One region of the Streptomyces sp. HUAS MG56 genome, then DNA from elsewhere that is predicted to be linked to it. Evidence: riboswitches for the same ligand, from Rfam matches in the RefSeq annotation. Region 1 holds a riboswitch; each other region holds the start of a gene.
The links. A riboswitch is a leader RNA that binds a small molecule or an ion and turns the genes downstream of it on or off. The one in region 1 is predicted to bind cyclic di-AMP.
Positions count from the first base shown of each region.

Region 2: another riboswitch for cyclic di-AMP. It lies ahead of AC4OXY_RS22530 (transglycosylase family protein); the one in region 1 lies ahead of AC4OXY_RS24925 (M23 family metallopeptidase).
Region 3: another riboswitch for cyclic di-AMP. It lies ahead of AC4OXY_RS29810 (C40 family peptidase); the one in region 1 lies ahead of AC4OXY_RS24925 (M23 family metallopeptidase).
Region 4: another riboswitch for cyclic di-AMP. It lies ahead of AC4OXY_RS28955 (transglycosylase SLT domain-containing protein); the one in region 1 lies ahead of AC4OXY_RS24925 (M23 family metallopeptidase).

Region 1 is NZ_CM178722.1:5,263,918-5,271,602, reverse strand. It holds gene AC4OXY_RS24935 (dihydrofolate reductase family protein) at 1-868, shown strand, start outside; tRNA gene AC4OXY_RS24930 (tRNA-Met) at 943-1,016, opposite strand; cyclic di-AMP (ydaO/yuaA leader) riboswitch at 1,345-1,511, shown strand; gene AC4OXY_RS24925 (M23 family metallopeptidase) at 1,521-2,546, shown strand; gene AC4OXY_RS24920 (aldo/keto reductase) at 2,621-3,565, shown strand; gene AC4OXY_RS24915 (PrsW family intramembrane metalloprotease) at 3,606-4,943, opposite strand; gene trmB (tRNA (guanosine(46)-N7)-methyltransferase TrmB) at 5,013-5,840, opposite strand; gene lhgO (L-2-hydroxyglutarate oxidase) at 6,110-7,330, opposite strand; gene AC4OXY_RS24900 (NsdA family TPR-like regulatory protein) at 7,400-7,685, opposite strand, start outside.
Region 2 is NZ_CM178722.1:4,761,009-4,768,693, reverse strand. It holds gene AC4OXY_RS22550 (SurA N-terminal domain-containing protein) at 1-287, shown strand, start outside; gene AC4OXY_RS22545 (nucleoside triphosphate pyrophosphohydrolase) at 407-1,405, shown strand; gene AC4OXY_RS22540 (cytochrome P450 family protein) at 1,432-2,754, shown strand; gene AC4OXY_RS22535 (transglycosylase family protein) at 2,947-4,050, shown strand; cyclic di-AMP (ydaO/yuaA leader) riboswitch at 4,233-4,407, shown strand; gene AC4OXY_RS22530 (transglycosylase family protein) at 4,412-5,128, shown strand; gene eno (phosphopyruvate hydratase) at 5,465-6,751, shown strand; gene AC4OXY_RS22520 (FtsB family cell division protein) at 6,874-7,350, shown strand; gene AC4OXY_RS22515 (DUF501 domain-containing protein) at 7,408-7,685, shown strand, end outside.
Region 3 is NZ_CM178722.1:6,287,339-6,295,023, reverse strand. It holds gene AC4OXY_RS29825 (esterase/lipase family protein) at 1-48, shown strand, start outside; gene AC4OXY_RS29820 (M23 family metallopeptidase) at 262-1,710, shown strand; gene pcrA (DNA helicase PcrA) at 1,784-4,288, opposite strand; cyclic di-AMP (ydaO/yuaA leader) riboswitch at 4,500-4,672, shown strand; gene AC4OXY_RS29810 (C40 family peptidase) at 4,680-5,879, shown strand; partial or broken gene AC4OXY_RS29805 (SLAC1 family transporter) at 5,968-6,240, shown strand; gene AC4OXY_RS29800 (hypothetical protein) at 6,218-6,571, opposite strand; gene AC4OXY_RS29795 (C40 family peptidase) at 7,047-7,685, shown strand, end outside.
Region 4 is NZ_CM178722.1:6,119,973-6,127,657, reverse strand. It holds gene AC4OXY_RS28970 (ABC transporter ATP-binding protein) at 1-593, opposite strand, end outside; gene AC4OXY_RS28965 (LolA family protein) at 664-1,872, opposite strand; gene AC4OXY_RS28960 (polyprenyl synthetase family protein) at 2,214-3,224, opposite strand; cyclic di-AMP (ydaO/yuaA leader) riboswitch at 3,839-4,019, shown strand; gene AC4OXY_RS28955 (transglycosylase SLT domain-containing protein) at 4,024-4,527, shown strand; gene AC4OXY_RS28950 (HAD family hydrolase) at 4,552-5,358, opposite strand; gene AC4OXY_RS28945 (FAD-dependent oxidoreductase) at 5,511-6,749, opposite strand; gene AC4OXY_RS28940 (carboxylate--amine ligase) at 6,804-7,685, opposite strand, start outside.

The sequences.
Region 1 (7,685 bases):
CGGCGACCTCGACCCGGCCGCGAGGTTCTGGCACACCGGCGGCGCGAAGGTCGTCTACACGACCGACGCCGGTGCCGAGCGCGCCGCACGGCTCCTCGGCGACAGCGCCGAGGTCGTCCCGCTCGGCCCCGGCCTCGACTGGCCGGCGCTCCTGGAGCACCTGTACGTCGTGCACGGCGTGCGGCGCCTGATGGTCGAGGGCGGCGGCACTGTCCACACCCAGCTCCTCCAGCAGGGCCTCGCCGACGAACTCCAGCTGGTCCTCGCCCCGCTCCTCGTCGGTGACCCGGCCGCCCCGCGCCTGTTCGGCCCGGGCGGGTACCAGGCCGGCCGCCTCCGCCTCACCGAGACCCGCCGGATCGAGGACGTCGTCCTCATGCGCTACGAGCCCACCGCCCCCGGCACCGGAGCCGCCCCGGTCGCCGCCGACCGCCACTGGCTGCGCATCGCCTGCGAACTCGCCGCGCTGTGCCCGCCCTCGAAGACGGCGTTCAGCGTCGGCGCGGTGGTCGTCGCGGCCGACGGCACGGAGCTGGCGCGCGGCCACTCGCGCGAGGGGGGCGACCCGGTGGTCCACGCGGAGGAGGCGGCGCTGGCCAAGATCGACCCGGCCGACCCGCGGCTGGCCGCCGCCACGGTCTACAGCAGCCTGGAGCCGTGCGCCCGCCGCGCGTCCCGGCCCGCGCCGTGCGCCGAGCTGATCCTGCGGGCGGGAGTGCGCAGGGTGGTGACGGCGTGGCGCGAGCCGGACACGTTCGTGGAGGCGGCCGACGGGAGCGGGGTTCTGGCGCAGGCCGGGGCCGAGGTGGTCGTACTGCCGGAGTACGAGGCGCGGGCCAAGGCGCCGAACGGGCATCTGGTGCGGTGAGCCGCCGCGCCCCTTCGGGGGCGCGAAACACTCAGGGCCCGGAATCCACTGGATTCCGGGCCCTGAGTCTTCAGTAGCGGGGACAGGATTTGAACCTGCGACCTCTGGGTTATGAGCCCAGCGAGCTACCGAGCTGCTCCACCCCGCGTCGTTGTGTCTCAAGAGTACCCCATGCGAAGGGGTGCTCGCACACCGCTTGATCGCGGGGCCCGCTGCCCGGTGATTCCGGGGCCCGCGATCACGACGCCTTCACCGACGGTGACCGAGCGACCGCCGTCCGCATAACATCTGAGACACCATCAAAAACGCCGAGACCCCTGAACCGTGGCCAACTCGACCGATTTGATTTGGTATTGGCGTATGTGTCCGGCCGGAAAGCATTAACGATCAAGCCGAACGGCTTGGAAAGTGCCTCGCGGGTCTATTAACGTTCGATAACGCAGCGCGGTCGTCCCAGCCGTCACAAGAGGCGGCTCCGTGCGCACGCGCCGAATCCCGCGAGGGAACCGGGGAACCACCACCTTGGGGTGAATCACGCGGACGCCGACGTGAACTCACTGAGTCCACGCCCGGTATACGCGCGTAGGAGACCTTCCTGCTCCGAACCCGTCAGCTAACCCGGTAGGCGACGGAAGGAAAGGAGTACGCCCGCGTGGCGTCCAACCGGCTTGCCCCCGAAGCCCCGTCCATACCGGCGTCCGACGAGCCCGAACCCTTCGGCTACGGCTCCTACCACGCCGAAGAGGGCACGTGGGAGGAGTGGAACCCCACCGAGGACTCCGTCGACCGGGTCCGCGGCCGGCACCGGGTCGCCAAGCAGCGCAGCGGCTTCGCCCGCAGCTCCACCGTCCTCGGCGTCGGCGTCGTCGCCGCCGTCGGCGCGGGCGGCATGGCCAGCGCCCACACCGGCAAGCCGCCGGTCTCCATCTCCCTGCCGGACTCCGTGAGCCACCTCTTCGAGGGCGGCTCCACCGAGGCACCGAAGTCCACCACCGCCACCGGGCTCTCCGACGTCGGCATGCACACCGAGAGCGGCAGCAACGGCGACGCCGGCGAGGCCCTGCGCAACCGGATCATGGCCCAGGCCGAGCAGCAGCGGAGCAAGGCCGACAGCCGGGCCACCGCCGCCAGGCTCGCCACCGCCGAGCAGCAGACCGCCGACGCGGCCGCCAAGGCCGAGAAGGACGCCGCCGCCAAGGCCACGGCCGCCAAGGCCACGGCGGAGGCCGACGCCGCGAAGGCCGCTGAGGCCAAGCGCCTGGCCGAGCTGGCCAAGCAGTACACGCTGCCCGTCGTGTCGTACACGATCACCGGCACCTTCGGTCAGCCCGGCGCGATGTGGTCCTCCGGCTACCACACCGGTCTCGACTTCGCCGCCCCCACCGGCACCCTCATCAAGGCCGTCCACGGCGGCACCGTCACCCAGGCCGGCTGGGCCGGTGCCTACGGCTACCGCACCGTCCTGACCCTGGACGACGGCACCGAGCTGTGGTTCTGCCACCAGTCCTCGATCGGCGTCTCGGTCGGCCAGAAGGTCTCGACCGGCGACGTCATCGGCCGGGTCGGCGCCACCGGCAACGTCACCGGCCCGCACCTGCACCTGGAGGTCCACCCGAACGGCCAGGCCACCGCCATCGACCCGGCGCCGTGGCTGCGGGACAAGGGCCTCAACCCCTGACCCGTCCGACCTTCCGGGTGATCGTGGCGCCGGTGGCGGAATGAGATCATCCGTCGCCGGCGTTGACGTGAAGCATGACTTCCTTGCGCACACTCGGCAGTTCGGATCTCCAGGTCTTCCCCCTCTCCCTCGGCGGCAACGTCTTCGGCTGGACCGCCGACGAGGAGACCTCCTTCGCCGTGCTCGACGCCTACGCGGCGGCCGGCGGCAACTTCATCGACACCGCCGACGCCTACACCGCCTGGATCGAGGGCAACAAGGGCGGTGAGTCGGAGACGATCATCGGCAAGTGGGTCAAGGCCCGCGGCAACCGCTCCGATGTCGTCATCGCCACCAAGGTCAGCCAGCACCCCGAGTACCAGGGTCTGTCCGCCGCCAACATCAAGGCCGCCGCCGACGCCTCCCTGCACCGCCTGGACACCGACTACATCGACCTCTACTACACCCACTTCGACAGGCCTGAGGTCCCGGTCGAGGAGATCATCGGCGCCCTCGACGAGCTGGTCAAGGCGGGCAAGGTCCGGCACATCGCCGCCTCCAACATCAGCGCCGAGCGGCTGCAGGAGTCCCTCGACTTCTCCGCGCGCGAGGGCCTGGCCCGGTACGTCGCCCTCCAGCCGCACTACAACCTGGTCTCCCGCGACACCTACGAGGGCGGGCTGCAGGAGGTGGCCGCCAAGGAGAACCTGGCCGCGGTGCCGTACTTCGCGCTCGCCTCGGGCTTCCTCACCGGCAAGTACCGCCCCGGCACCACGGTCGACAGCGCCCGCGCCGGCCGGGTGCAGGAGTACGCGGACTCCGAGCGCGGCCAGAAGGTCCTCGCCGCCCTGGACGAGGTCGCCGCCGCCCACGAGGCCCCGCTCGCCACGGTCGCCCTGGCCTGGCTCGCGGCCCAGCCGACGGTCACGGCCCCGATCGCCTCGGCCCGCACGGTCGAACAGCTCCCCGCACTGCTGGGAGTGGCGGACCTGAAGCTCACGGACGAGGAACTGACGAAGCTGACGGCGGCGTCGGCCTGATCCCTCCCGGCGGCGCCGGGCCCCGCGCGAGCCCGACGGCCTACGACTGGTACGGGTTGTACGCGGGGTATGCGGGGTACGGCGCCGCCGGATACCCATACCCGTACGGGTACCCGTTCTGCGGATGCGGGGGAGCCCAGCGCGCCGGAGCCGGGGCGGTGGCCCGGGCGGCGTACTCCAGGGCCGGCCGCGCCGCGTCCCTGCGCCGCCAGAGCGCGTCCAGCAGCTCGCCCTCCCGTACGACGAAGTCGGCCCCGGCCCGCCCCGTGCGCCCGCGGTGCCGCAGCAGCGCGAGCGTCGTGGCGTACTCCTCGTAGCGCGCCACCTCCCGCGCCGCCGGCTTCCCGCCGTGGTGGCGGGCGTAGTCGCGCGCCGCGCGCCGCGCCCGCATCGACCCCAGCGCGTCCGGCTCGGCCGGCCCCAGCCACCCGGCCAGCACGTACACGGGCAGCTCCGCGCGCACGGTCCGCAGCTCCCGCTGCCGCGTCCAGATCGCCAGCCAGGTCAGCAGTCCGAACACGGGCACCATGAAGCAGCCGTAGACGGCGAAGAACCCGAACTCGCCGAAGGTCGAGGAGCCGTTCCAGAAGGCGTGCATGCTCATCGCGAGCAGCAGCCCGCAGAACGGCAGCAGCACCCGCCGCGCGCGCTGCCGTGGCGCGGAGAACGCGGAGAGGCCGAAGCCGAGGCCGGTCATGGTGGTGAACAGGGGGTGCGCGAACGGCGACATCACGATGCGCACGAAGAAGGTGGCGGCGGTGACGGAGGCGATGCCGCTGTCGCCGGAGAGCTGGTCGGCCCCGAAGGCCGTGCCGAGGTAGAGGATGTTCTCGGTGAACGCGAAGCCGGTGGCGGTGATCCCGGCTATCACCATCCCGTCCACGATCCCGGTGAAGTCGCGTCGGCGGAAGAGGAAGACCAGCAGCACGGCCGCGGCCTTGGCGGACTCCTCGACGATCGGCGCTATCACGGTGGCGCCGAGGGTGTCGGCGCCGGCCGGATCGGCGGTGGCGGTGGCTATCCACCTGGTCGCGAAGCTGTTGGCGACGATGGCTATGAGCGCCGCCGCGCAGGCGCCCCAGGCGAACGCGAAGACGAGGTTGCGCCGGGGGCCCGGCGCCACCCGGTCCAGCCAGCGGAAGGCGGCGGTCAGCCAGGGCACGGGCAGCACGGCCAGCCCGAGGCCGACGAGGAACCCCTCGGTACCGGTCTGCCGGCGCACGAGCGCGAGGATCACCAGCCCGGACAGCGCCAGGAGCGTGATCAGCGCCCCGTACCGCACCGATGCGCGCTGCCACCAGTGCGGATGGCGGAGCACGGGACCGCCGGGGGCGGGCGGATACGCGGGATACGGGGGACTGGTCGGACTGATGGCCACGGCATCGACCCTAACGGTGACGGGACGAGGGGCTGGAGCGGATTACCGGACCGGGAAGGTCCGGCTCGGTCAGGCGCTCTTGTGCGGTACGCGCCGGAACAGCAGGTCGTTCACCACATGACCCTTGTCCAGTCCCTGCCCCTCGAAACGGGTCAGCGGCCGGAACGCGGGGCGCGGTGCGAAACCGCCGTCCGCCTGCGTGTTCTCGAAGTCCGGGTGTGCGGTGAGGACGTCGAGCATCTGCTCGGCGTACGGCTCCCAGTCGGTCGCGCAGTGCACGAGCGCGCCGGGGCGCAGCCTCGTCGCGGCGAGGGTGAGGAACTCGGGCTGGATGAGCCGCCGCTTGTGGTGCCGCTTCTTCGGCCAGGGGTCCGGGAAGTAGACGCGCAGCCCGTCGAGCGCGTCGGGCGTGAGCATCTCGCGGAGCAGGATGATCGCGTCGCCGTTGGCCACCCGGACGTTGGCCATGCCGCCCTGGTCGGCGAGGTTCAGCAGATTGCCCTGGCCCGGGGTGTGCACGTCGACGGCGAGGATGTTGGTGTCCGGGTCCCCGGCGGCCATCTGCGCGGTGGCCTCGCCCATGCCGAAGCCGATCTCCAGCACGACGGGCCGGTCGTTCCCGAACAGCTCGCCGAGGTCGATGACCTGCTGCCCGTCGATGTCGAGCCCCCACACGGGCCACAGCCGCTGGAGCGCGTCGGCCTGCCCGGCCGTCACCCGGCTGCGCCGCGGCTGAAAGCTCCGGATCCGCCGCTCGAAGTGCGACCCGGCGGGATCGGCCTTGGGCCCGTCGGGAAACCGCGGTTCGCCCTTGGCCCGGGTGTGCCGGATGGACGAACCGGGTGCGTGGGGGTCGGCCGGAGCGGGGGCGTCGGGGGTGTTCAGCGAGTCAGACACAGTAAGACCGATTTTACGGCGCTCCGCAGCCACCCTCGGCTCCCGCCGGGGCTCCCCGCTCGGCCGCTCGGCACGCCCCCGGTCGCCGAGGCCCGGCGCACCGGCTCCCGCCGCGGCCCGGATCCGAGGAGCCTGCCGGGGTCCCGCCCTGTCGCCCGGCCCGGCGGGCGCGTCCTCGTTCGGTGTGTGCGCGGCTCTCGTGTTTTCCCGGGCGAGGTGGCTGTCTGGGGCGGTCAGCGCCCTCGGCTCCCGTCCGGCCAGGGGTTTGCTCAGTCGACCGTGCCGAGCATGTCCAGCACGCGGCGTCCCACTTCCCGGCCGATGGGCAGGGAGGCGGTGGCCGCGGGGGAGGGTGCGTTCAGTACGTGGACGGCCCTCGCGCCCTCGCGGATGAGGAAGTCGTCGACCAGCGTCCCGTCCCGCAGCACCGCCTGCGCCCGCACCCCGGCCGGGGCACGCACCAGGTCCGCGGGCTCCGCCCCGGGCAGCAGTCTGCGCACGGCATCCAGGAACGCTCCCTTGGACACCGACCGCCGCAGCTCCCCGGCGCCGTATCTCCAGTGCTGCCGGGCGATCGCCCACGATCCCGGCCAGGCCACGGTGCCGGCCAGCTCCCGGGGCCGCACGACTCCCCAGCCGTATCCCTCCCGGGCCAGCGCCGGCACCGCGTTGGGCCCGATGTGCACGCCGCCGTCGATGCCCCGGGTCAGATGCACGCCGAGGAACGGGAACGCCGGGTCCGGCACCGGGTACACGAGGCCGCGCACCAGCTCGGGGCGCGCCAGCTCGTAGTACTCCCCGCGGAACGGCACGATCCGCACCTCGGGCTCGTCCCCGGTCAGCCGGGCCAGCTCGTCGCAGTGCAGCCCGGCGCAGTTCACCAGCACACGCGCCCGTACGACGTCACCGGCCGCCGTGAGCACGGCCACGCCCCGCTCCGGGCGCCGGTCCACCCGCACGACCCGGGCGCCGTAGCGGATCTCGGCCCCCGAGGCATGCGCGAGCTGCCGGGCGACGCCGACGTAGTCGCAGACGCCCGTCGTACCGACGTGTATGGCGGCGAGTCCGCGCACCTCCGGCTCGTACTCGGTGATCTGCGCGGGGCCCAGCTCGCGGACCGGGATGCCGTTCTCCCGGCCGCGCTGCACGAGTGCGTGCAGCCGCGGCAGCTCCTCGCGCTCGGTGGCGACGATCAGCTTGCCGGTGACGGCGTGCGCGATGCCGTACTCGGCGCAGAACTTCACCATCTCGGCCGCGCCCCGCACCGCGTACCGCGCCTTGAGGGAGCCCGGGCGGTAGTAGATCCCGCTGTGGATCACCCCGCTGTTGCGGCCCGTCTGGTGCCGGGCCGGGCCCGGCTCCTTCTCCAGCACGGTGACCCGCGTCCCCGGCGCGGCCCGCGTGATCGCATACGCGGTCGACAGCCCGACGATCCCCCCGCCGACCACGAGAACATCACAGTCGTACGCACCGACCGGCACCTGCACCACCTCCCACCTCGATAGTGCACTGCGCCACTGACAATGCCTTCAAACGCGGCAGGTGTCCGATGTCACGGCTCAGGCGGGCGCCATCAGCAGGGGCCGGGCCCTCTCCCGCAGCTCCACCACCCGCGGCTCGTCCCCGTAGGGCTCCAGCCGGTGCAGCAGATCCTTCACGTACTCGGTCGTCCGGGCCGAGGAGATCCGCCCGGCCACCTCCACGGCCCGCACGCCCTGCTCGCACGCCGCGTCGAGGTTCCCGGACTCCAGCTCGGCGACGGCCGACACCACCAGCCGCAGCCCGTGCGAGCGTACGAACTCCTCCGTCGGCTTCGACAGGGCCTGTTCCGTGAACCGCCGCACC
Region 2 (7,685 bases), 500 kb from region 1:
CGCTGGAGACGGCCTGGCTGCAGAAGTACGGCATCGCCCCGGCCCGCCTCGACGACAACCTCCGGCTCCAGCTGGAGGCGCAGAAGCTGGCCAAGCAGCTGGGCACCGACACCAGCCAGCCCGCCTTCTGGAAGGCGCTGTCCAAGGCGTCCCAGGAACTGCGCATCGACCTCAACCCGCGCTACGGCACCTGGGACGTGCAGAAGAGCAGCCGCGTGGACGCCAGGACACCCTGGGTGCGGGAGGTCACGACGGGCGCCGGGGGCGGAGAGCCGGTGACGGCGTAGTACGGCCCTGCGGCCCACGGACGTCTGCGCGTCGGCGTGTCGGTCATACGATCACACGACTCTCCCCTGCCTGTGGACAACCGAATCCGCTCGTCGGCGCCGTGGGTTACGTTCGGATCGTGAACGCATCCAGCTCCGACCTCGCCCCCACGGCCGGCCCCGGCCGCATCGTCCTGCTCACCACCAGCCACCGCGTCGCCCCCGGCCTGCTGTCCTGGCCCGCCTGGCAGGCGCTGCGCGCGGCCGACACCGTGCTGTGCGCGGACGGCGCGCACCCGCAGCTGCCGTATCTGCGCGAGGCCGGGATATCGGTGACCGAGGCGTCCCCGACCGCGCAGGAGCTGGTCGACGCGTGCGCCGGCGGGCGGACGGTCGTGGTCGTGGCCACCGGCGAGGGCGAGCCCGCGCTCACCGACGGCCTGGCCCGGCTGGCCGGCTCCGGCCGGGTCGCCATGCCAGAGCTGGAGCTGCTGCCCGCCTCCTACGACCTGCCCGGCGCCCGCCTGCTCGACCTGGTGCAGGTCATGGACCGGATCCGCGTCGAATGCCCCTGGTCCTCCCGGCAGACCCACGAGGGCCTCGCCAAGTACGGCATCGAGGAGGCGTACGAACTGGTCGAGGCGATCGAGGCCGGCGACCGCGAGGAGTTGCGCGAGGAGCTGGGCGACGTCCTCCTCCAGGTCGTCTTCCACTCCCGGATCGCCGAGGAGCACCCGGACGCGCCCTTCTCCGTCGACGACGTGGCCGGCGGCATCGTCACCAAGCTCATCCACCGCCACCCGCACGTCTTCGGCGACGAGAAGGCCGAGACCCCGGAGGACGTCAAGGAGCACTGGCTGCGCACCAAGGCCGAGGAGAAGCGGCGCACCTCGGTCACGGAGGGCGTCCCGCTCGGCCAGCCCGGCCTGGCCCTCGCCGCCAAGCTCGCCTCCCGCGCCCGTACGGCGGGCCTGGACGTCCCCCTCCCGCGCGGCGAGGGCGTCGGCTACGACCTGCTCGGCCTGGCGGTCCGTGCCGAGGCGGCCGGCGTGGACCCGGAGGCGGCCCTGCGCGCGGCGGCGCGGGTGTACCGGGACGCGATACTCCGGGCGGAGGGCACGGCACCGGAGCAGGGGTGACGGGCGGGTCCGGATACCGTCGAGGGGTGACCGACCAGCACCACCCCTCGCCCGCCCCCGGCGCGCCCGGCGTTCCCGAGCTGTTCTCCTGGGAGTTCGCCACCGATCCGTACCCGGCGTACGCCTGGCTGCGGGAGCACGCCCCCGTGCACCGGACGCGATTGCCCAGCGGGGTCGAGGCGTGGCTGGTCACGCGGTACGCCGACGCCCGGCAGGCCCTCGCCGACCAGCGGCTGAGCAAGAACCCGGCCCATCACGACGAGCCCGCGCACGCCAAGGGCAAGACCGGTATCCCCGGCGAGCGCAAGGCCGAGCTGATGACACATCTGCTGAACATCGACCCGCCGGACCACACCCGGCTGCGCCGGCTGGTCAGCAAGGCGTTCACACCCCGCCGTGTCGCCGAGTTCGCGCACCGGGTGCAGGAGCTGACCGACCAGCTCATCGACCGCTTCGCGGAAAGGGGGTCAGCCGACCTCATCCACGAGTTCGCCTTCCCCCTGCCCATCTACGCCATCTGCGACATGCTCGGCGTCCCGCGCGAGGACCAGGACGACTTCCGGGACTGGGCGGGGATGATGATCCGGCACGGCGGAGGCCCGCGCGGCGGGGTCGCGCGGTCGGTCAAGAAGATGCGCGGCTACCTCGCCGAGCTGATCCACAAGAAGCGCGAGGCGCTGCCCGCCGAGCCCGCGCCCGGCGAGGACCTGATCTCCGGCCTCATCCGCGCCTCCGACCACGGCGAGCACCTCACCGAGAACGAGGCCGCCGCCATGGCCTTCATCCTCCTGTTCGCCGGTTTCGAGACCACGGTGAACCTGATCGGCAACGGCACCTACGCCCTGCTCACCCACCCCGGGCAGCGCCGGCGGCTCCAGGACTCCCTGGCGCGCGGGGAGCGGGACCTGCTGGAGACCGGTATCGAGGAACTGCTGCGCTACGACGGCCCGGTGGAGCTGGCCACCTGGCGGTTCGCCACCGAGCCGCTCGTCATCGGAGGGCAGGACATCGCGCCCGGCGACCCGGTGCTCGTGGTGCTCGCGGCGGCCGACCGGGACCCGGAGCGGTTCGCCGAGCCGGACGTGCTGGACCTCTCCCGCCGGGACAACCAGCACCTCGGCTACGGCCACGGCATCCATTACTGCCTCGGCGCGCCGCTCGCCCGCCTGGAGGGCCAGAGCGCGCTCGCCACCCTGTTCACCCGGCTGCCCGACCTGCGGCTCGCCGCTGATCCGGCCGAGCTGCGCTGGCGCGGCGGGCTCATCATGCGGGGGCTGCGCACCCTGCCGGTCGAGTTCACCCCGGTCCCCGCCGGCGGGGGAACCGCCGCTGCCGTACAAGCGTCGTAGGGGTGGGCGAAACCGGCGTAACGGCCTCGTGGGAAACGAAACATGACAGGGATTCAACCCTGTGATCTTCACGTGATCTGCGCGGCATTAACTTGTGACAAGTGATCGTGTGCCGATACGTTCACCCATCAGCGTGGCGACCGGCACCGTCCGCCGCCGCGCCGGTCCTGCTGTCGCACGAAAGGCTTCCGCATGCTCACCGGGAACGGTCGTCACCGTCGCCCCCGTCAGGCTCCGGCCCTCCTCGTCGCGGCCGGCGTGACCGGCTCCGCCATCGCCATCCCGCTGCTCGGCGCCGCGAGCGCCCACGCGGCCGACGGCACCACGTGGGACAAGGTCGCCGAGTGCGAGAGCGGCGGCTCCTGGAGCCAGAACAGCGGCAACGGGTACTACGGCGGTCTCCAGATATCGCAGGACGACTGGGACAAGTACGGCGGCACGCAGTACGCCGACAGCGCCGACCAGGCCAGCCGCAACCAGCAGATCGCCGTCGCCGAGAAGATCCTCGCCGACCAGGGCACCAAGCCGTGGACCATGTGCGCGCTGACCGCCGGGCTGACCTCCAACTCGGGTTCGGTCGACGTCGACACGGGCGTCGGGAACTCCGGGAGCGGCAAGAGCTCGGGTGGCGACTCCGGATCGACGAACGGTTCCGATTCGTCCGGTCTGTCGGACTCGTCCGGGTCCGACTCGGGTTCCGGGGACGGGTCGGGCGCCCACTCCGGCTCGAAGTCCGGCTCCGGCGCGGACGCTTCCTCGGATGCCGGTGCCACGCCCGGACCGAGCGCGAGTGACGGGGGCGGCAAGGAGTCGGGCGCGTCGCACGGCTCCAAGGGTGCAGGCAGCCACAAGTCCGACAAGGGCGACAAGGCGGGCACGTCCGGTTCCGATGGTTCCATCGGGTCCTCCGGTGGCGGAGGCGCGCAGGGCGGCGACAGCTCGCCCAGCGCCACCCCCGGGACCGACGAGTCGGACAATTACCCGCAGAGCACCGGTTCCTGGAGCCTCGTCGACACGGGAGCGCTCAGCAGTGGCGGACGTCACCGCGGCGGAAGTGCGGACGAAAACGTGACAAACGGTCAGGATGCCGCGTCCTCGGGCCGTCACGCGGGCCACCGGACGAACACCTATACGGTCCGTGAGGGCGACACGCTCGCCTCCATCGCCGGCTCTCTCGGCGTCGACGGCGGATGGCGCGCGCTCTATGACGGCAACAAGAAGGTGATAGGGGCCGACCCGAACCAGATCACCGCCGGTCAGACCCTGGAAGTCGGTAACGAAAAGGACGCGGAGTAAGGCGAGTTGGCGCCCCGCTTGATCGCTAATGTCCGTTTTGGCGAAAGTGTGGGATGAGTCTCAGAAGCCCTGATCGTCTTTGAAATTCCGTCGATCGCCTGTCTACGGTCAGGACCGCTCGTCACCACGAGCCCCGGTTGCCGCAACGCCGAATCCTGCCAGCGGCCGTCCGGGAACAGTCGTCGCGTCAAGCGCCGTAGGCAGGAGCGGGGGACCCAAGGTAGGCGCTGGAACCGGCAGTTGACGCCGGATCCGGCTTGGGGTGAAGCCGCAGGCCCGCGACAGCGGGCGTGCGGCCGGGCAACTCAACCGGCCCGAACCCGACAGCTCACCTCGCAGGCGTCGGTGAGGGGATCGATCCATGCTGTTTTCCGGCAAGGGCAAGCACCGTCGTCCGTCCAAGGCCGTCCGCGTCGTCGCGCTGGCCGGTGTCACCGGTGCCGCCGTCGCCGCCCCGCTGATGGCGGCCGGCAACGCCTCCGCCGCCACCGCCTCCGAGTGGGACGCGGTCGCCCAGTGCGAGTCGGGTGGCAACTGGTCCATCAGCACCGGCAACGGCTTCTACGGCGGCCTCCAGTTCTCCGCCTCCACCTGGGCCGCGTACGGCGGCACCGCCTACGCCTCGACCGCCAACCAGGCCACCAAGGCGCAGCAGATCGCCGTCGCCGAGAAGGTCCTCGCCTCGCAGGGCAAGGGTGCCTGGCCGGTCTGCGGCACGGGCCTGTCCTCCGCCCCGTACAACGGCTCCGCCCCGAGCACCGGCTCCGGCTCCACCGGCAGCGGCTCGGCGGGCAGCGGTTCCTCCGGCAGCGCCACCACCCGCTCCGCCGACCAGCAGGCCGCCACCCGCTCCACCGAGCGCTCGGCCCCGAAGGCGAGCAAGACCGTCACCACCCCGACCGGCAAGAAGGTCAAGAAGGGCGACGGCGAGTACAAGGTCGTCAAGGGCGACACCCTCAGCTCCATCGCCGAGAAGCATCACGTCGCCGGCGGCTGGCAGAAGCTGTTCCAGCTGAACAAGGACATCGTCGACAACGCCGACCTCATCTTCCCCGGTCAGCAGCTGCACCTGAAGTGACATCCGGCTCCGGCCGGACGCGCAGCGCCCTCACATCCCCACCCCCCACACCGAGGACCCCGTGAGGGTCACCCCCGTCCCCACGGGCTCCCCGTCCCGGCGCGTGTTCCCCCGTACGCGCCGGGACGGGGCTTTCTGTTTCCCCGCTCTTCAGCCGGGCCTCATCGACAGCCCCCTTTGTTCCGAGGGTGAACAATGGGTACCGTCTGCATGTCCCACCGCGTTCACGGGGCGGTCGGTCGCGGGCCGATCCCCCGGAGACGGTTAGGCTCTAGTCGCACGGCGCAGCCGCAAGGCACACCGCCCCGCACTTCCAGCGTCACATCCAAGAAGGAGATGCTCGTGCCGTCCATCGACGTCGTCGTAGCCCGGGAAATCCTGGACTCCCGAGGCAACCCCACGGTCGAGGTCGAGGTCGGCCTCGACGACGGCAGCACGGGTCGTGCCGCCGTTCCGTCGGGCGCCTCGACCGGTGCCTTCGAGGCCATCGAGCTGCGCGACGGTGACCCGAACCGCTACCAGGGCAAGGGCGTCGAGAAGGCCGTCCTCGCCGTCATCGAGCAGATCGGCCCGGAGCTGGTCGGCTACGACGCCACCGAGCAGCGCCTGATCGACCAGGCCATGTTCGACCTGGACGCCACCGACAACAAGGGCTCCCTCGGCGCCAACGCCATCCTCGGCGTCTCCCTCGCCGTCGCCCACGCCGCCTCCGAGGCCAGCGACCTGCCGCTGTTCCGCTACCTGGGCGGCCCGAACGCGCACCTGCTGCCGGTGCCGATGATGAACATCCTCAACGGCGGCTCGCACGCGGACTCCAACGTGGACATCCAGGAGTTCATGATCGCTCCGATCGGCGCGGAGTCCTTCTCCGAGGCGCTGCGCTGGGGCGCGGAGGTCTACCACACGCTGAAGAAGGTCCTGAAGTCCAAGGGCCTGTCCACCGGCCTGGGCGACGAGGGCGGCTTCGCCCCGAACCTGGAGTCGAACCGCGCCGCCCTCGACCTCATCCTGGAGGCGATCAAGGAGGCCGGTTACGTCCCCGGCCAGCAGATCGCCCTCGCGCTCGATGTCGCCGCCTCCGAGTTCTACAAGGACGGCAAGTACCTCTTCGAGGGCAAGGAGCGCTCCGCCGCCGAGATGACGGAGTACTACGAGGAGCTCGTCTCCGCGTACCCGCTCGTCTCCATCGAGGACCCGCTGTTCGAGGACGACTGGGCCGGCTGGAAGGTCATCACCGACCGCCTCGGCGACAAGGTCCAGCTCGTCGGCGACGACCTGTTCGTCACCAACCCCGAGCGCCTCGCCCGCGGCATCGAGGAGGGCACCGCCAACGCCCTGCTGGTCAAGGTCAACCAGATCGGCTCGCTGACCGAGACCCTGGACGCCGTCGAGCTGGCCCAGCGCAGCGGCTTCAAGTGCATGATGTCGCACCGCTCCGGCGAGACCGAGGACGTCACCATCGCCGACCTGGCCGTCGCCACCAACTGCGGCCAGATCAAGACCGGCGCCCCGGCCCGCTCCGAGCGCGTCGCCAAGTACAACCAGTTGCTGCGCATCGAGGAGATCCTCGACGACGCCGCGGTGTACGCGGGCCGCTCCGCCTTCCCGCGCTTCAAGGGCTGAGCCGTTAAGAGGTAAGTCCTAGCCAGTCGTACGTACGTCCCCGTACCGGTCCCGTACCGTGTCCGGGGACGTACGCACGTGTGAGGCGTGCCAGGCACAGCGCAAGGGGAGGCGAGAGCCAGATGGCCGCGAGGGACCGGGACCGTTTCTCCACCGCGACCAGGCTGCGGCTGCTCGGCGAGCAGACGGCGGCCCGGGTCTACCGCTCCCAGACCAAGCGGCAGGCCCGCCGCTCCCGGCTCACCGGGCGCGCGGCGCTGCTCGTGCTGGTGCTGTGCACGATGATCGTCGCGCTCGCGTACCCGATGCGCCAGTACGTCTCCCAGCGCGCGCAGATCTCCGACCTCCAGCGCCAGAAGCAACAGGCCGAGCAGCGCGTCGAGCAGCTGCGCGACCTCAAGGCACGCTGGCAGGACGACGCCTACGCCGAGCAGGAGATCCGGCGGCGGCTGCATTATGTGATGCCGGGGGAGACCGGGTACACGGTCGTCGATCCCGGTATGGCCAAGCAGTCCCGCGCCGACCTGAAGGCCGCCCAGCGGCCCTGGTACGCCAACGTCTGGGACGGGGTCGACAAGTCCGACGCCTCCGACCAGTGAACCGACAGCACGCCCCGATCCACCGCCTCTTCTGAGAAAGCCGCTCTGAAAGCAGTCATGGAAACCCCTCCGCCGCCCACTTCGCGCACCGAGCCCACCGACGCGGACGTCGAGGCCTTCAAGCAGCAGCTGGGCCGCCCGCCGCGGGGTCTGCGGGCCATCGCGCACCGCTGCCCGTGCGGCCAGCCGGACGTCGTGGAGACGGCGCCGCGGCTGCCCGACGGCACGCCCTTCCCGACGCTGTACTACCTGACGTGCCCGAAGGCGTCCTCCGCCATCGGCACGCTGGAGGCCAACGGCGTGATGAAGGAGATGACCGAGCGCCTGGCGGCCGA
Region 3 (7,685 bases), 1.0 Mb from region 1:
ACGGCGCGCCCCGGGGACGCGCTCGCCGGCGGTCTGACGGTGGCGTGACCTACAGACGGCCTTGAGGTGACCAGCAGCCACCTCACATCGAACGCTCATCGAACTCTCGGCCAAACTCGTGTCCGGCGTCCCCCGAAAGTCCGCCGATTGCCCGTTTCCGGCCCACGCGAAACCGGCTGAAGATTGTCGCGCCCAGGTACCGGCGGGTACAGTCGCCGCACTGCTCTGGCAGCCCCTGTTGTCGAGGCGAAAGAGAAGTTGGTGAACGACCGTCACCCGTCGGGGACCATGACCACCCCGGCCCCGGCTTCTGACGCCTCCTCCGCGCACTACGGCCACGCGCCGTACGGGACGCACGAAGCCTCCTACGGCGACTTCACCACGTACGGCGGCTACGACGCCACCGGTTTCGCGCACTCCCACGACACCACCGGCACCTTCCACGGCGACCCGCTCTTCGGCAGCCTGCCCGGCCCGCAGACCACCGGCGCCTACGACACGACGCCGTGGCAGACCGGCACGACGCCGCACTACGACGCGTACGCGGCCCAGCACCACGCCGCCTACGACTCCGGCGTGCACGACGCCACCGCCTGGACCGTTCCCCCGCAGGCCACGGGCCATGACGTCAGTGGACAGTGGGACGCGAGCGGCTGGCTCCAACCCGAGCAGCCCGGCGGCATGACCCAGCAGTGGGAGTGGGGCACCCAGAGCTTCGAGACCGGCGCGTACGACGCCACGCAGTGGAACTCCCCCGGCCAGGCCGTTCCCGAGCAGGCCGGCGTGCCGTTCGACCAGCAGGCCACCGCCACGTTCGAGCAGGTCGGCGACCCGGCCGCGGACTTCCCTCAGACGGGGTACGCCGCCGACGATCCGGTGGGCACCGCAAACGGTGAACCGCCCGCCGCGAACGACCTGTTGGAGGAGCAGGAAGAGACCACGCCGACGACCCGGGCGGGCGCGCGCAGCGCCGGGCGGTCCCGGCGCCGTACGCCTGCCAAGCGCTCCGCGCTGCTGACCGTCGCCGTGCCCTCGGCCTGTGTGATGGGTGTCGCCGGGATCGCGGTCGCCTCGGTCGGTGCCTTCAGCGACGACAGCAAGGACACCGCCGCCACCGCCGCGGACGCGCACGCGGTCAAGCCGGCGATCGCCAACAGCAAGCTGGACGCCCAGCTCAAGACGCTCTCCGCCGACGCCCACGACTTCGCCGACCGGGCCAGCCGGACGCAGGAGCGGATCGACCTCAAGAACCAGCAGGAGCAGGACCGCAAGAAGGCCCTCGCGGAGGCCGCGCTCAAGGAGCGGCTGCGCCCCAAGTTCGTCCTGCCGGTCACGCAGAGGGGGCTCAGCGCCTACTTCGGCCAGGCGGGCGTGAACTGGATGTCGGTGCACACGGGCATCGACTTCCCCGTCTCCTACGGCACCACGGTGATGGCCGCCACCGACGGCACCGTCACCACCAAGTGGAACAGCGCCTACGGCAACATGCTGATACTGACGGCGAAGGACGGCACGGAGACCTGGTACTGCCACCTGTCCAGCTACCAGGTCCCCGCGGGCACGTCCGTCAAGGCCGGCCAGCCGATCGCGTATTCCGGCAACTCCGGCAACTCCACCGGCCCGCACCTGCACTTCGAGGTGCATCCGGCGGGCGGAGCGGCCGTGGACCCGCTGCCGTGGCTGCGCAGCCACGGCCTGGACCCGACCTGAGCCGCGTATCCCGACGTGAGCCGTGACGGTGTGAGCCCCGCCGGTCCGGCGGGGCTCACACCTTCCACTGCTTCTACAGCTTCTCGACCGGCGCGTAGCGCAGCAGCAGCCGCTTCGGCTTGCCGTCGCCGAAGTCGATCGTCGCCTGGGCCTTGTCGTCGGCGCCCGCCACCGCGACGACCGTGCCGAGCCCGAACTGGTCGTGGGTGACCCGGTCGCCGACCGCCAGCGACACCGCCGGCTTGTCCGTCGTACGCCGCGTGGCGAACCCGGACGCGCCCGCGGCCGACGAGCGCGAGCGGGACGAGGACAGCGAGGCGGCGATCCCGGAGGCCGGGCCGGAGGAGACCGGAGCCGTCGCGCCCGTCCGCTTCCACTCCAGGTGCGCGGTCGGGATCTCCTCCAGGAAGCGGGAAGGCGGGTTGTACGACGGCTGGCCCCAGGCGCTGCGCATGGACGACCGGGTGAGGTACAGCCGCTCACGCGCGCGCGTGATGCCGACGTACGCGAGGCGCCGCTCCTCCTCCAGCTCCTTGGTCTGGCCGAGGGCGCGCATGTGCGGGAAGACGCCGTCCTCCATGCCGGTCAGGAAGACGACCGGGAACTCCAGGCCCTTGGCGGTGTGCAGGGTCATCAGGGTGATGACGCCGGCGCCTTCCTCGTCCTCGTCGGGGATCTGGTCGGAGTCGGCGACGAGGGCCACCTGCTCCAGGAAGTCGGCCAGCGTGCCCTGCTCGCCCTCCGCGCGCTCCTGCTCGAACTCCAGGGCCACGGCCGCGAGTTCCTGGAGGTTCTCGATGCGGGTCTCGTCCTGCGGGTCGGTGGAGGACTGCAACTCGGCCAGGTATCCGGTGCGTTCGAGGACGGCCTCCAGCACGGTGGCCGGTCCGGCGCCGGACTCCACGATGGTGCGCAGGTCCTCCATCAGCGTGTTGAACCGCTTGACCGCGTTGGTGGAGCGCGCGGCCATGCCGTACGCCTCGTCCACGCGCTTGAGCGCCTGCGGGAAGCTGATCTTCTCGCGCTGGGAGAGGGCGTCGATCATCGCCTCGGCGCGCTCGCCGATGCCCCGCTTGGGGACGTTGAGGATGCGGCGCAGCGGCACCGAGTCCTCGGGGTTGGCGAGAACGCGCAGGTAGGCCAGGACGTCCCGGACCTCCTTGCGCTCGTAGAAGCGGACGCCGCCGACGACCTTGTAGGGCAGGCCGACGCGGATGAAGACCTCTTCGAAGACACGGGACTGGGCGTTGGTGCGGTAGAAGACGGCCACGTCGCCCGCCTTGGCGTCGCCCGCGTCGACCAGGCGGTCTATCTCGTCGGCGACGAACTGGGCCTCGTCGTGCTCGGTGTCGGCGACGTAGCCGGTGATCCGGGCGCCCTGGCCGGCGTTGGTCCACAGGTTCTTCGGACGGCGGGACTCGTTGCGCTCGATGACCGCGTTGGCGGCGCTCAGGATCGTCTGGGTGGAGCGGTAGTTCTGCTCCAGCAGGATCGTCGTCGCGTTCGGGTAGTCCTCCTCGAACTGGAGGATGTTGCGGATCGTCGCGCCCCGGAAGGCGTAGATCGACTGGTCCGCGTCACCGACGACGCACAGCTCGGCGGGCGGGAGGTCGTGCTCGCCCGGCGGGGCGGCGACGTCCTCGGTGACGTCCTCGGCGGCGCGCTCGACGGTGCCGACCAGTTCGCGGACCAGTGCGTACTGGGCGTGGTTGGTGTCCTGGTACTCGTCGACCAGGACGTGCCGGAAGCGGCGGCGGTAGTGCTCGGCGACGTCCGGGAAGGCGCGCAGCAGATTGACCGTCGTCATGATCAGGTCGTCGAAGTCGAGCGCGTTGGCCTCGCGGAGGCGGGACTGGTAGAGCGCGTAGGCCTGGGCGAGGGTCTTCTCGAAGCCGTCGGCGGCCTGGGCGGCGAAGTCCTCCTCGTCGATCAGCTCGTTCTTCAGATTGCTGATCTTGGCGCTGAAGGACTTGGGCGGGAAGCGCTTGGGGTCGAGGTCCAGGTCGCGGCAGACCAGGGCCATCAGGCGCTTGCTGTCGGCGGCGTCGTAGATCGAGAACGACGACGTGAAACCGAGCTTCTTCGACTCGCGCCGCAGGATGCGCACGCACGCGCTGTGGAAGGTCATCACCCACATCGCGTGCGCGCGCGGGCCGACGAGCTGCTCGACGCGCTCCTTCATCTCGCCCGCGGCCTTGTTGGTGAAGGTGATCGCGAGGATCTGGCCCGGGTGCACGCTCCGCTCGGCGAGCAGGTGGGCGATGCGGTGGGTGAGCACACGGGTCTTGCCGGAGCCGGCGCCGGCGACGATGAGCAGGGGGGAGCCGGCGTGGACGACCGCGGCGCGCTGGTTGTCGTTCAGCCCCTCCAGCAGCGCCGCCGCGTCGAGTGCGGGGCGGGGGGCGCCGTCGCGGTAGTAGGAATCCCGGTCCGGCGGCACGTCGAACTTCCCGCCGAACAGATCGTCCGGAAGCGGCTCCGGAGCGTGATCGTCCTCGGGCGGCGGCGGAGGCTCCTCCTCGCGCCCGCGCGGGGGCTGGAGGTCCGCCAGGAAGCTGTCGTCAAAGAGGCTGCTCATCGCTCTCCGAGTCTAGGGCGCCCCACCGACAACCGGTCGCCGTCCCGGGAAGAAGACCGCGCGGGCGAAGGGGCGAACATCCCTTACCCAGCGGAATCACCCGATGACCCGGACGTGATTCCGGTCTCGGATCACGAAAATGTATCGGACATATCACGCACCAACCTTCACACTAGCCACACGAGTTGGCTAGGTTGCGGTCGGGCCGCGTGCGCGGCCCCCGCCGAGTCCGGCCCGTCCCGTACGGGGCACCCGGAGCCGGGGACCCACCGAACCTGGGGTGAATCGGCCGAATCCCGTCCGGGACGACGCCGTAGGGCAACCCTTCCGAACCACCGCCCGAACCCGACAGCTAACCCGGTAGGCGGACCATTGGAAGGAGTCGCCTCCCTTGGCGTCGCACCGCAAGCCGCGCCCCGGCGGGACCACCGCGGCGGGTATACGCACCCCCGCTCTCGCCACCGCCGCCCTCACCTCCATAGCCATGCTGTCCCAGACCGCCGAGGCCGCCCCGGGCACCGACCACAACCGGCCGAGCCTGGAGGAGGTGGAGAAGAAGGTCGACGACCTCTACCGGCAGGCGGAGTCGGCGACCGAGAAGTACGACGCGGCCAAGGAGCGCACCGGCAAGGAGCGCGGCCACGTCGACGCCCTCCGCCAGGAGGTCGCCCGCCGCACCGACAGCCTCAACAAGGCCCGCGAGGAGCTGGGTTCGTTCGCCGCGGCCCAGTACCGCACCGGCGCCGCCGCGCCGAGCACGGCCACCTTCCTGCTGGCGAACGACCCGCAGGACTACTTCGACCAGACCCAGCTGATGAACCGGCTGACCACGCGCGAGAAGAGCGCGGTCGACGCCTACATCGGCGATCAGGCCGCCACGATGAAGAAGCGGCGGGAGGCCGCCGAGAGCCTCCAGACGCTGACCACCTCGCAGCAGGACCTCCAGACGGCCAAGACGACCGTCCAGAAGAAGCTCGCCTCCGCGCGCGAACTGCTCTCGCAACTGACGGCCCAGGAGAAGGCGCGACTCGCGCAGATCGAACAGGCCAAGCAGCAGGAGGCGGCGCGCAAGGCGGCCGAGCTGGCGAAGCAGCAGGCCGCGGCCCGGGCCAAGCAGCAGAGCAGTTCGTCCGGCTCGTCGTCGTCCGGCTCCGGCGGGTCCACGTCCACGGGCTCGACGGGTTCCACCTCTTCGGGGTCCTCGGGATCCTCCGGCTCGTCCGGTTCGTACGACACGAAGGCCGAGAAGGCCCTCGCCTTCGCCCGCGCCCAGATCGGCAAGCCGTACGTGTGGGGCGCCACCGGGCCGGGCTCCTACGACTGCTCGGGCCTGACCCAGGCCGCATGGAAGGCAGCCGGCGTCGCGCTCCCGCGCACCACGTACGACCAGGTGAACGCCGGCACCACGGTCTCCCTGGCGGACGCGCGCCCGGGCGACCTGATCTTCTTCTACGACGACATCAGCCACGTCGGCCTCTACATCGGCAACGGCATGATGATCCACGCCCCCAAGCCGGGCGCCTACGTCCGCGAGGAGTCGGTGTACTACGGCGGAGAATCGATCATCCACAGCGTGGTCCGCCCGGGCTGATCTCCGCACCGGTGCCCACGCGCGCGTACCGGCGTTTCCCGGCCACGCGCGCGTACCGGCTGTTCTCGCGCCTCGGCTCCGCGTCCCGGACCTGGCCTGGTACGTCGTCCTGCCGGCGGCCGAGGCGGCGCGGCCCCGGCCCGGCTACGACGTACGGCGGTGGTCGACGGTGTTCCCGATGGGGATGACGGCGGCTGCGACGCTTTCCGTCGCGGCCGCCGTGCGACTCCCGTGGCTCCGGTGGCCGGGGCGGGTGCTGGTGTGGGTGGCGGTGGCGGCGTGGCTCGCGGTCGGCGCCGGAGCGGTGCGCGCGGCCCGTACGGCGGGAGGGACGGCCGTCAGGTCCACAGGACGGCGATGAAGATGTTCGCCATGGTCAGCAGGCCGACGACGCCGAAGGCACCCTTCTCGACCTTCTCCTCGTCGCGCTTGACGTAGACCAGGCCGAGGATCACGATCAGCAGGGCCAGCTTCAGACCGATCTTGATGGTGTTGATGTGGTGGTCACCGGCCTGGTTGAGGCCGACCAGCACCACTCCGGTGACGAGCATGGTGAGCGCGCCGTGCAGCATCCCGGGGACGAAGCGGGCCGTGCCCTGGCCCATCGCCTTCATCTGGGTGAGGAAACCGCCGAGCAGCGCCGCGATGCCGATGATGTGCAGGCCGACGAAGAGATGGATGAGTACGTCCATGAGGCCGGAGCCTAATCAGGGCGATGCGGTCCCTCGCCACCGGGCCCTGGCACAGCCGTCCGCACCCGGCCGTCCACCGCTGCGGATCTTGCATATATGCGGCCCATAGCACCTCACGCCTCCCGCCTGTTCCGCTTTCCGCGCATCGGTCACCACGCCACGTGAAGGGGACGACTCCGGACCGGCCGCACGATCACGTACGGTCACTTACCGATCTGTCGACGCCAGTTCCGTACACTGCGTTACCTACCCGTCACACTCCGGCCTAGCGTCCTCCCCCAGGTGACCGGCTCCCCATCACCGCCCGGGCCAGGGGCGGCGGCCGGGCACCACCGCCGAGAAGGGTCCGGCGGCGGCCCGTTCCCCCTGTGCGGGCCACCGCCGGACGCAGGCACCGCTGGGCCGGACCGCACGGCCCACGGACCGCTCGGCCGTCGGATCGTGTCGAGTCGCACGGAAGGACGTGACAGTCCAGGTGGCAGCGCACCGCAAGCCCCGGCAACGCCCGATCGGCCCCACGGCCCGGACCGCTGCCACGCTCGCCCTGACGGGCGCGGCCACCGCGACGGGCTTCGGCGGTTCGGCGCACGCCGAGCCCCCGCCGACACCGGCACAGGTGAAGGCCAGGGTGGACGCGCTGTACCAGCAGGCCGAGGCCGCGACCGAGAAGTACGACGGTGCCAAGGAGGCGGCGGACAGCACCCGGCGCAGGCTCAACGCCCTGCGCGACGAGACCGCCCGCAAGCAGGACGGCCTCAACTCGGCCCGGGAGGCGCTCGGTTCGTTCGCCACGGCGCAGTACCGCGCCGGCGGCTTCTCCCCCGCCTGGCAGCTGGCCCTCTCCGACAACCCCGACCGGTACCTGGCCGACGCCGCGTTCGCCGAGCGGGCCGGTGACCAGCAGGCCGCCGCCGTGTCCCGGGTGCGCGAACAGCTGCGGGAGATCGAGCAGTTGCGCGGCGCGGCGCGCGTCCAGCTGACGTCGTTGCGCTCCCGGCAGGCGGAGCTGCGGCGTCAGAAGACGACGATCACCGGCAAACTGGGCGAGGCCCGGCGGCTGCTGGCGCGGCTCACGCCGCGGCAGCGGTCCGCGGTCACCGGCGACGGCGGCACC
Region 4 (7,685 bases), 860 kb from region 1:
ATCTCCCGCATGCCCTGCGGGTCGAGGCCGTTGGTGGGCTCGTCCAGGACGAGCAGCCGGCGCGGCTGGAGCAGGGCGGCCGCAAGACCCAGGCGCTGCTTCATGCCCAGCGAGTACGCTCTCGCCTTCTTTCCGGCGGCCGCCGCGAGGCCCACCCGGTCCAGGGCGGCGGCGACGCGGGCGCGCCGGGTGCGCGGGTCGGCGGTCGGGTCGGCGGCGTCGTAGCGCAGCAGGTTGTCCCGGCCGGAGAGGAAGCCGTACAGCGCGGGGCCCTCGATGAGCGCGCCGACCTCGGGCAGCACGGAGCGGGCCGCCCGGGGCATCGGGCGGCCCAGCACCCGGGCCGTGCCTGCGGTCGGCTCGATCAGGCCCATCAGCATGCGGATGGTCGTGGTCTTGCCCGAGCCGTTCGGACCGAGGAAGCCGAAGACACTGCCGGCCGGGACGGTCAGATCCAGACCGTCCACGGCGAGCTGTCCGCCGCGGTAGCGCTTGGTGAGACCGCGCGTGGCGATGACGCTCGCCTCGGCCTGCCCGGGGGCATGCCGCTCGGCGTCCCCCGCCTCCCGCTCCGTGGCGGACGGTCCGTCCATCGGCTCCCCCTCGGTTCGTGCTTCCGTAAAGGGTCAACGCACGATCACGGTCCGTAGTGCCCGGACAGGGTCACTTTCCTTCGTTCGCCGCCTTCACCAGGGCGTCCTTCGTCACCGCGCCGGCGTAGACCTTGCCGTCGTCGGTCATCAGGACGTTGACCAGGCGGGTGGAGAAGACCGTGCCCTTGCCGAACTTGCCCGAGACCTTGTCGCCGAGCGAGCCGAGGAAGCCGCTGAGGTCGCCGGCCTTGGAACCGCCGCTCGGCAGGCCGCCCTTGGCGCCCGTGTCGAACGTGGCGACGGACGTCCAGCCCTTGCCGATGACAGTGCCCTTGTCGTGGCCCTGGGCGAGGCCCCCGCCGGGCTTGAACCCGTCGTGCTCCCGGGCCGTGGCGCCCTTCTTCTGCTCCGTCACCTTCGCGCCCTTGGGCGGGGTGAAGGTGAACGTGGAGGCGGCCGGCCTGGCGAAGGAGACCTCGGTGAAGCCCGCGTCGACGACGGCGGCGCCGCCGCTCTTCGGGGTCAGCGTGAACTTCAGCGGCATGCCCGTCTTCGCGTCGACCGCGATGCTGATCGCGCCGACCGTGGTGCCCGACTGGCGCGGCTTGATCAGCAGCTTGTAGGCGGCGCGGCCGGCGACCTGCTCGGTGCCGTCGACGGTGACGGACGTGGTGCCGTCCACCGCCTTCAGCGCCTGGTCGGCGAAGTCCTTCGGCGTGGCCGGCGGCTGCTCGGCCCTGCGGTCCTTGCCCGTCTCGGGGGAGGTGCTGTGGGAGACGGAGTTGGTCTTGCTGTCGTAGCCCCAGACGTTCGTGCCGTCGTGGATGAGGCTGTACTCGGAGCCGCTCTCCAGCAGCGAGATCTTCTGCTTGTCCGGGCCGTCGGCGGCGACGCGCAGCGTGTGCGTGCCGGAGACCAGCTCGGTGAGCTTGGCCTGCGGGTCGGCGGAGGAGCCGGCGCCGGCGCCCTTGCCGGCCCCGGAGGCCAGGCTGCTCTCCAGGCCGCCGAGGTTCGGCAGGCCGAGGTCGGTGCTGATCTTCACCGTGCCGGACAGCTGCTGCACGTCCGACTTGGCGATCTTGTCGATGAGCTGCTTCGCGGTGATCTTGGGCAGGTCCGGGTCGCCCGAGGCGGCGAGCGCCGGGACCAGCCCGATCGTGGCCGCCGCCACGCCCACCACCGCGACCGGGACCGCGTAACGCGCGGCCTTGCGGCGTCCGGCGTGCGGGTTCTCGTCCCGCGCGACGTCCACCGCGTCATCGGATTCGTACGGTGCCATGTGTGCCTTACCTCCGTCGTCGGCGGCGGCTTTCCTCACGCTGGTCCACCCTGAGCCGCCATTCTCACCCGAATCGGTGAGGAGTGGTGATGTCCGTGTTCCCCATCTCACCAAATCGGCCATGAGGAAGCGTCAGACCACGGAGCCAACTCCGTGTACGCCTGCGGTATGACACGTAGGGGCGGCGACCACCGGGACCCCTAGGGGCCGGGCCCGGTCGCACGGATGCCGAAGGGCGCCGTACGGCCGTGTGCCATATCGCGGACACGTCAGCCACTGTCAGCGGGGACGAGCCGGTACGCCGTCGCGGGCCGGCACGCCGTCGTGGGTGGCCCGGGGCCTCAGCCCGCGCGGTGCACCACCGCGTCGCACAGCTCCACCAGAGCCGCCTTGGCGTCGCAGTCCCGCAGCGGCGACAGCGCGGCCCGGGCCTCCTCGGCATAACGCACGGTGTCGCGGCGGGCCTGCTCCAGCGCGGGGTGCGCACGCAGCGCGGTCAGGGCCTCGGCGTGCCGGGCGTCGTCGGTGAGGTCGGAGTCCAACAGCTCGCACAGCGCGAGGTCCTCGGGCAGCCCCAGCCGGGCCGCGCGCTCGCGCAGCCGGAGCACGGGCAGCGTCGGGATGCCCTCGCGCAGGTCGGTGCCCGGGGTCTTGCCGGACTCGTGCGAGTCGGAGGCGATGTCCAGGACGTCGTCGGCGAGCTGGAAGGCGACGCCGAGCCGCTCGCCGTACTGGGTGAGGACGTCGACGACCGTCTCGTCGGCGCCCGACATCATCGCGCCGAACCGGCACGAGACCGCCACCAGCGAGCCGGTCTTGCCGCCGAGCACGTCCAGGTAGTGCTCGACCGGGTCGCGGCCGTCCGAGGGGCCCGCGGTCTCCAGGATCTGGCCCGTGACCAGCCGCTCGAACGCGAGGGCCTGCACCCGGACCGCCTCGGGCCCGAGGTCGGCGAGGATCTGGGAGGCACGGGCGAAGAGGAAGTCGCCGGTGAGGACCGCGACGGAGTTGCCCCAGCGGGTGTTGGCGCTGTCCACACCGCGCCGCACGGCCGCCTCGTCCATGACGTCGTCGTGGTACAGCGTGGCGAGGTGGGTCAGCTCCACGACGACGGCCGACGGCACGATGCCCGGCGCGTAGCGGTCGCCGAACTGCGCCGCGAGCATCACGAGCAGCGGCCGGAACCGCTTCCCGCCGGCCCGTACGAGGTGCTGCGCGGCCTCCGTGATGAACGGGACCTCGCTCTTGGTGGCCTCGAGCAAGCCTTCCTCGACAGCCGCCAATCCGGCCTGGACATCGGCTTCGAGAGCCTGGTCCCGCACGCTCAGCCCGAACGGCCCGACGACGGTCACGAGGGGTCTCCTGTCTGCTGGTGTCTGCTGGCGATTACACGGTTTGTCGATAGGTCGCTGCCATCACTCAAGTCAGCGTATCCGGTCCTGTTTCGATCACCGATAGCGCCCACCGGTCCGGCCCGGGCGCTATTGGATCATGGCCGCTTTGTTTTCGATCAGATGGTAAGAACGGACATTCATCGACTTAACAGGACACCTTGCGCTTTGTCGCGAACCGAGGGGCGAGCGGAGTAATGGCTCCACCCTCACCCGCGGGCCATCTCACACCCACCCCTCACTCCACCCCTCACCCACCCCCCTTTCCACGTCCCCCTTCGCGACCGGCGCCACTCCGAGCGCGAGTCCCTGAAATCCGCTATGTCCCCTTTATGACTATTTGATACTTCGTGAGTTGGGTCACGGACGCCCATGTCCGCACACCGGCCGCCGAACCGCCCGTTCTCCTTGCCCGGCGCGCGAGTTGAGGGTTGACAACCGCAAAGGATCAAGTACCACATAGGGGGCAGTTCAAGGTCAAACAGGACGTTGTGTGATTCCGGCACTTGTTCCCGACATGTGCTCTCGCATACGTTCCGGCTCGCTGGGCGGACGCCGAATCCTGCCGCCGCCCGCACAACCATCCGCGAACCCATTCGTACGGCAGGAGCGGGGGACCCAGGTAAGTCGCCGGACCGGTCGGCACACGTCGCACCGGAACGGCTAGGGGTGAAGCCGCGCCTTCTCGCGAAGGCACGGCCGGGCACCTCCCCGCCCGAACCCGACAGCTCACCTCGCAGGCGCCGGAGAGGAACTCCCCATGTCTGCTGCCGCTCAGCACAGCCGTACCCGCACCAGCCGTCTCATGCGCACCCTCGCCGTCGCCGGCACCGGTGCCGCCGTCCTCGCGATGCCGCTCATCGGCGCCACCAGCGCCTCCGCCGCCACCAGCACGCCCTCGACGGCCGCCGCGACCACGTCCCTCGTCCACACGTCCGGGTACACGAACACCCTCGACGGCTGGATCCGCGAGTCCCTCTCGATCATGGCCCAGAAGGGCATCCCCGGCTCCTACAACGGCATCTTCCGCAACATCATGCGGGAGTCCTCCGGCAACCCGCTGGCCATCAACAACTGGGACTCCAACGCCGCCGCCGGCATCCCGTCCAAGGGCCTGCTCCAGGTCATCGACCCGACCTTCCGGGCCTACCACGTGACCGGCACCGCGTTCGACCCGTACGACCCGGTCGCGAACATCACCGCGGCCTGCAACTACGCCGCCGCGCGCTACGGCTCGATCGACAACGTCCACAGCGCGTACTGAGACACCGGTCAGCCGGTCAGCCGGTCAGCCGGTCGGAAACAGTCTTTCGAGGACGACGGCGACGCCGTCGTCCTCGTTCGACATGGTGATCTCGTCGGCCAACGCCTTCAGTTCGGGATGCGCGCCGGCCATGGCGACCCCGTGCCCGGCCCAGTCGAACATCGGGATGTCGTTGGGCATGTCCCCGAAGGCCAGCGCCTGTCGGGCACCGACGCCGAGCCGCTCCGCGGCGAGCGCCAGCCCGGTCGCCTTGGTCACCCCGGACGGCTGGAGCTCCACGGTCCCCGGCCCCGACATGGTGACCGTCGCGAGCGAACCCACCACCGCGCGCGCGACGGCCGCCAACTCGTCGTCGGACAGGGCGGCATGGCGCAGCAGCACCTTGCTGATGGGCTTGTGCCACAGGTCGTCGCGCCGGTCGACCCGCACCGAGGGCAGGGTCGGGTGCGGCATCCGGTAGCCGGGCTCGATGAGCGTGAGCCCGTCGACGCCGTCCTGGTCGACGGCCGCGTAGACCTGCCCCACCTCGGCCTCGATCTTGCCGAGCGCCTCCTCGGCCAGTTCCCGGTGCAGCCGGACCGACCAGAGCAGGCGCCCGCTCCCGGCGTCGTAGACCTGCGCGCCCTGTCCGCACACCGCGAGCCCCGCGCAGCCGAGGCGCGCGAGCAGCGGCCGTACCCGAGGGGCCGGACGGCCCGTCACCACCAGATGCCGGGCACCGGCCCGCGCCGCCCGCGCGAGCGCGGCGAGCGACCGGTCGGAGACCGTGTCGTCGCCCCGCAGCAGCGTGCCGTCCAGGTCAGTGGCGATCAGTGCGTATGCGGCTGCCATGATCAGAGAATACGGACGCGGGGCCTGTCCGACTCACCTTGCCGTACTGCGTACTTACGTGCTCATCACCCCCAAGTGGCGCCCGCCGTCGGCCTGATGACACCGTCGGGGTCCCCTGTATGCCGTCGCCGTCCCCGGATGCGGCCGCTTCGTCAGCCGTGGGCCGCCGCCAGGTGCTTCGCCAGTCGCGGCGAGGCGAACTCCGTGCCGCACACGAAGCGCATCACCGGGCCGTACGACGCCGCCGCCGGCAGGCCGGTGAAGTACAGGCCGGGGACGGAGGAGACGCAGCCGGGGCCGAGCCTCGGCGCACCGCGGCTCACGGCCAGCCGGGTGCGCAGGCCGTGGCCGAGGAAGTCCATCGCCGCGATGTCGACGCGGTAGCCGGTGGCCGCGATGACGTGGTCGGCGGCGAGCCGTTCCACGCCGTCGGCAGGGGTCTGCCCGCGCGGGCCGGTTCGGGAGCGGGAGAACGTGCGGACGGTGAGGACGGGGCTGCCGTCCGACGCCTCAGCGCGGACGATCCGCTCGACTTCCTGCACCTGTACGGCGCTGTCGAACCGCTCGCGCAGCCACCAGGCGCCGAGCGGTCCGAGGACGCGGCGGACCAGGTAGTGACGGGCGGCCTCGGGCAGGTGGCGGTAGGGGTGCGGGTAGTAGCTGAGCGCCCACAGCGACCAGGCGCGGCCGAAGGGGGATGCGGGGCGCAGCCTCGGCTGCTCCCAGGGCGGGGCGCCGAAGGCGACCCGGCCGCGGCCGCGCGCGACCACGCGCACGCGTGCGCCGGCTTCGGCGGCGAGCGCGGCCGTCTCCAGCGCGGACTGGCCGGCGCCGACGACGATCAGCTCCCGGCCGGCGAACCGCCCGAGGTCGTGGTGCTGGGAGCTGTGCGAGAGCGGTCCGGTGGCGGAAGGCCCGTCGGGTGCCGCGCCCGCGAGTTCCGGCGGAAGGTGGGCGAGGCCGGACAGGCCGGTGGCGACGACGACCGCGCGCGCGGTGCACAGCTCTCCCGAGTCCAGCTTGAGTTCGAAGCCGCCGCGCGCGTCACGGTCGACGGACACGACCCGCACCCGCTCCAGGCCGGGCAGCAGCTTCTGCTGGAACCACTCGCCGTAGGCGACGAAGGTCTCCACCGGGATGATGTCCTCGTCGGCCACCAGGCGGCGGATGCCGGCCGCGTCGCAGTAGTCGGCGAGGGTGTGGCCGGGCTGCGGGCAGTCCAGGCTCGACGCGGCGGGTGTCGACTTCAGGAGCATGCCCTCGGGCATGTGGGCGCGCCAGCTGACCATGGGGTCGCCGAAGACGCGGACAGGGATGCCGCGCGCGCGGAGATGGGCGGCGGTGGACAGGCCGAACGGCCCGGCCCCGATGACTGCAACCGGTCGAGTCACGAAGTCCCTCCCCAGGACACGGTGCGCCACTCTTGCTCGTCTTGGTGGCTTGGCCTACTTCGTGGAGGTGTTGCCGCCGCGGCGGTTGGTCCGCCACAGCTGATACAGGTGCTTCGCGCCCGGGCGCACGAAGCGGGCGAGCATCGTGAGGAACGGCAGCGGGTCGTCACCCGCGAACCAGGCCAGCTCCGTCCCGCTCGCCTTCGCCGGTGCGTGCGGCGTCGTGTAGCCGCTGCGGCGGTAGGCGAGGAGGGCAGGCAGGTCGATGTTCTCCACGACGTAGCGGTGGCCGGCGCGCTGTTCCCCCTCCGGTACGGCGCGGCCGGTCAGGTGCAGGTGCAGGGCGCGGACCACGTCCACCCCCGACTCGTTCTCGAAGAGCCGGAACTGGGCGCCCATGCGGGGGTTGAAGTCCAGGAGTTTGTACTGTCCGTCGCGCCGGTCGAAGCGCAGGTCGAGGTCGATGATGCCGCTGAAGCCGATCTGTTTGATGAAACGCGCGGCGAGATCGGCGAGTTCCGGGTTGTCGACGACGTAGGCGTTCGCCGTCATCCCGGCGTGCGGCGGCCACGAGCGGACCTTGACGCCGGTGAACAGCGCGAGCGGGGTGGAGTCGGGGCCGAAGCAGGCGTGCACGATCCAGTCCTCGGCCTCCTCGCGCGGGAGGTACTCCTGGAGGATCACGCCCGGCTCGTCGCCCCAGTCGCGGGCCAGGGCGAGCAGGCCCTCCCGGGTGGCGATCCGTGTGGTGCCGTTCACGGCGGGCCGGCGCCGCCGTACGAACGCCTCGCGGTTCTTGGCCACCACCGGGAAGCGGGCCGTGTCCGCGAAGGCGACGATGTCGTCGTACGACTCCGGGAACGCGGCCGACGGGCTGGCGATGCCGTGCTCGACGCACAGTTCGTGCAGTCCCTGTTTGCTGGCGAGCCGGCGCGG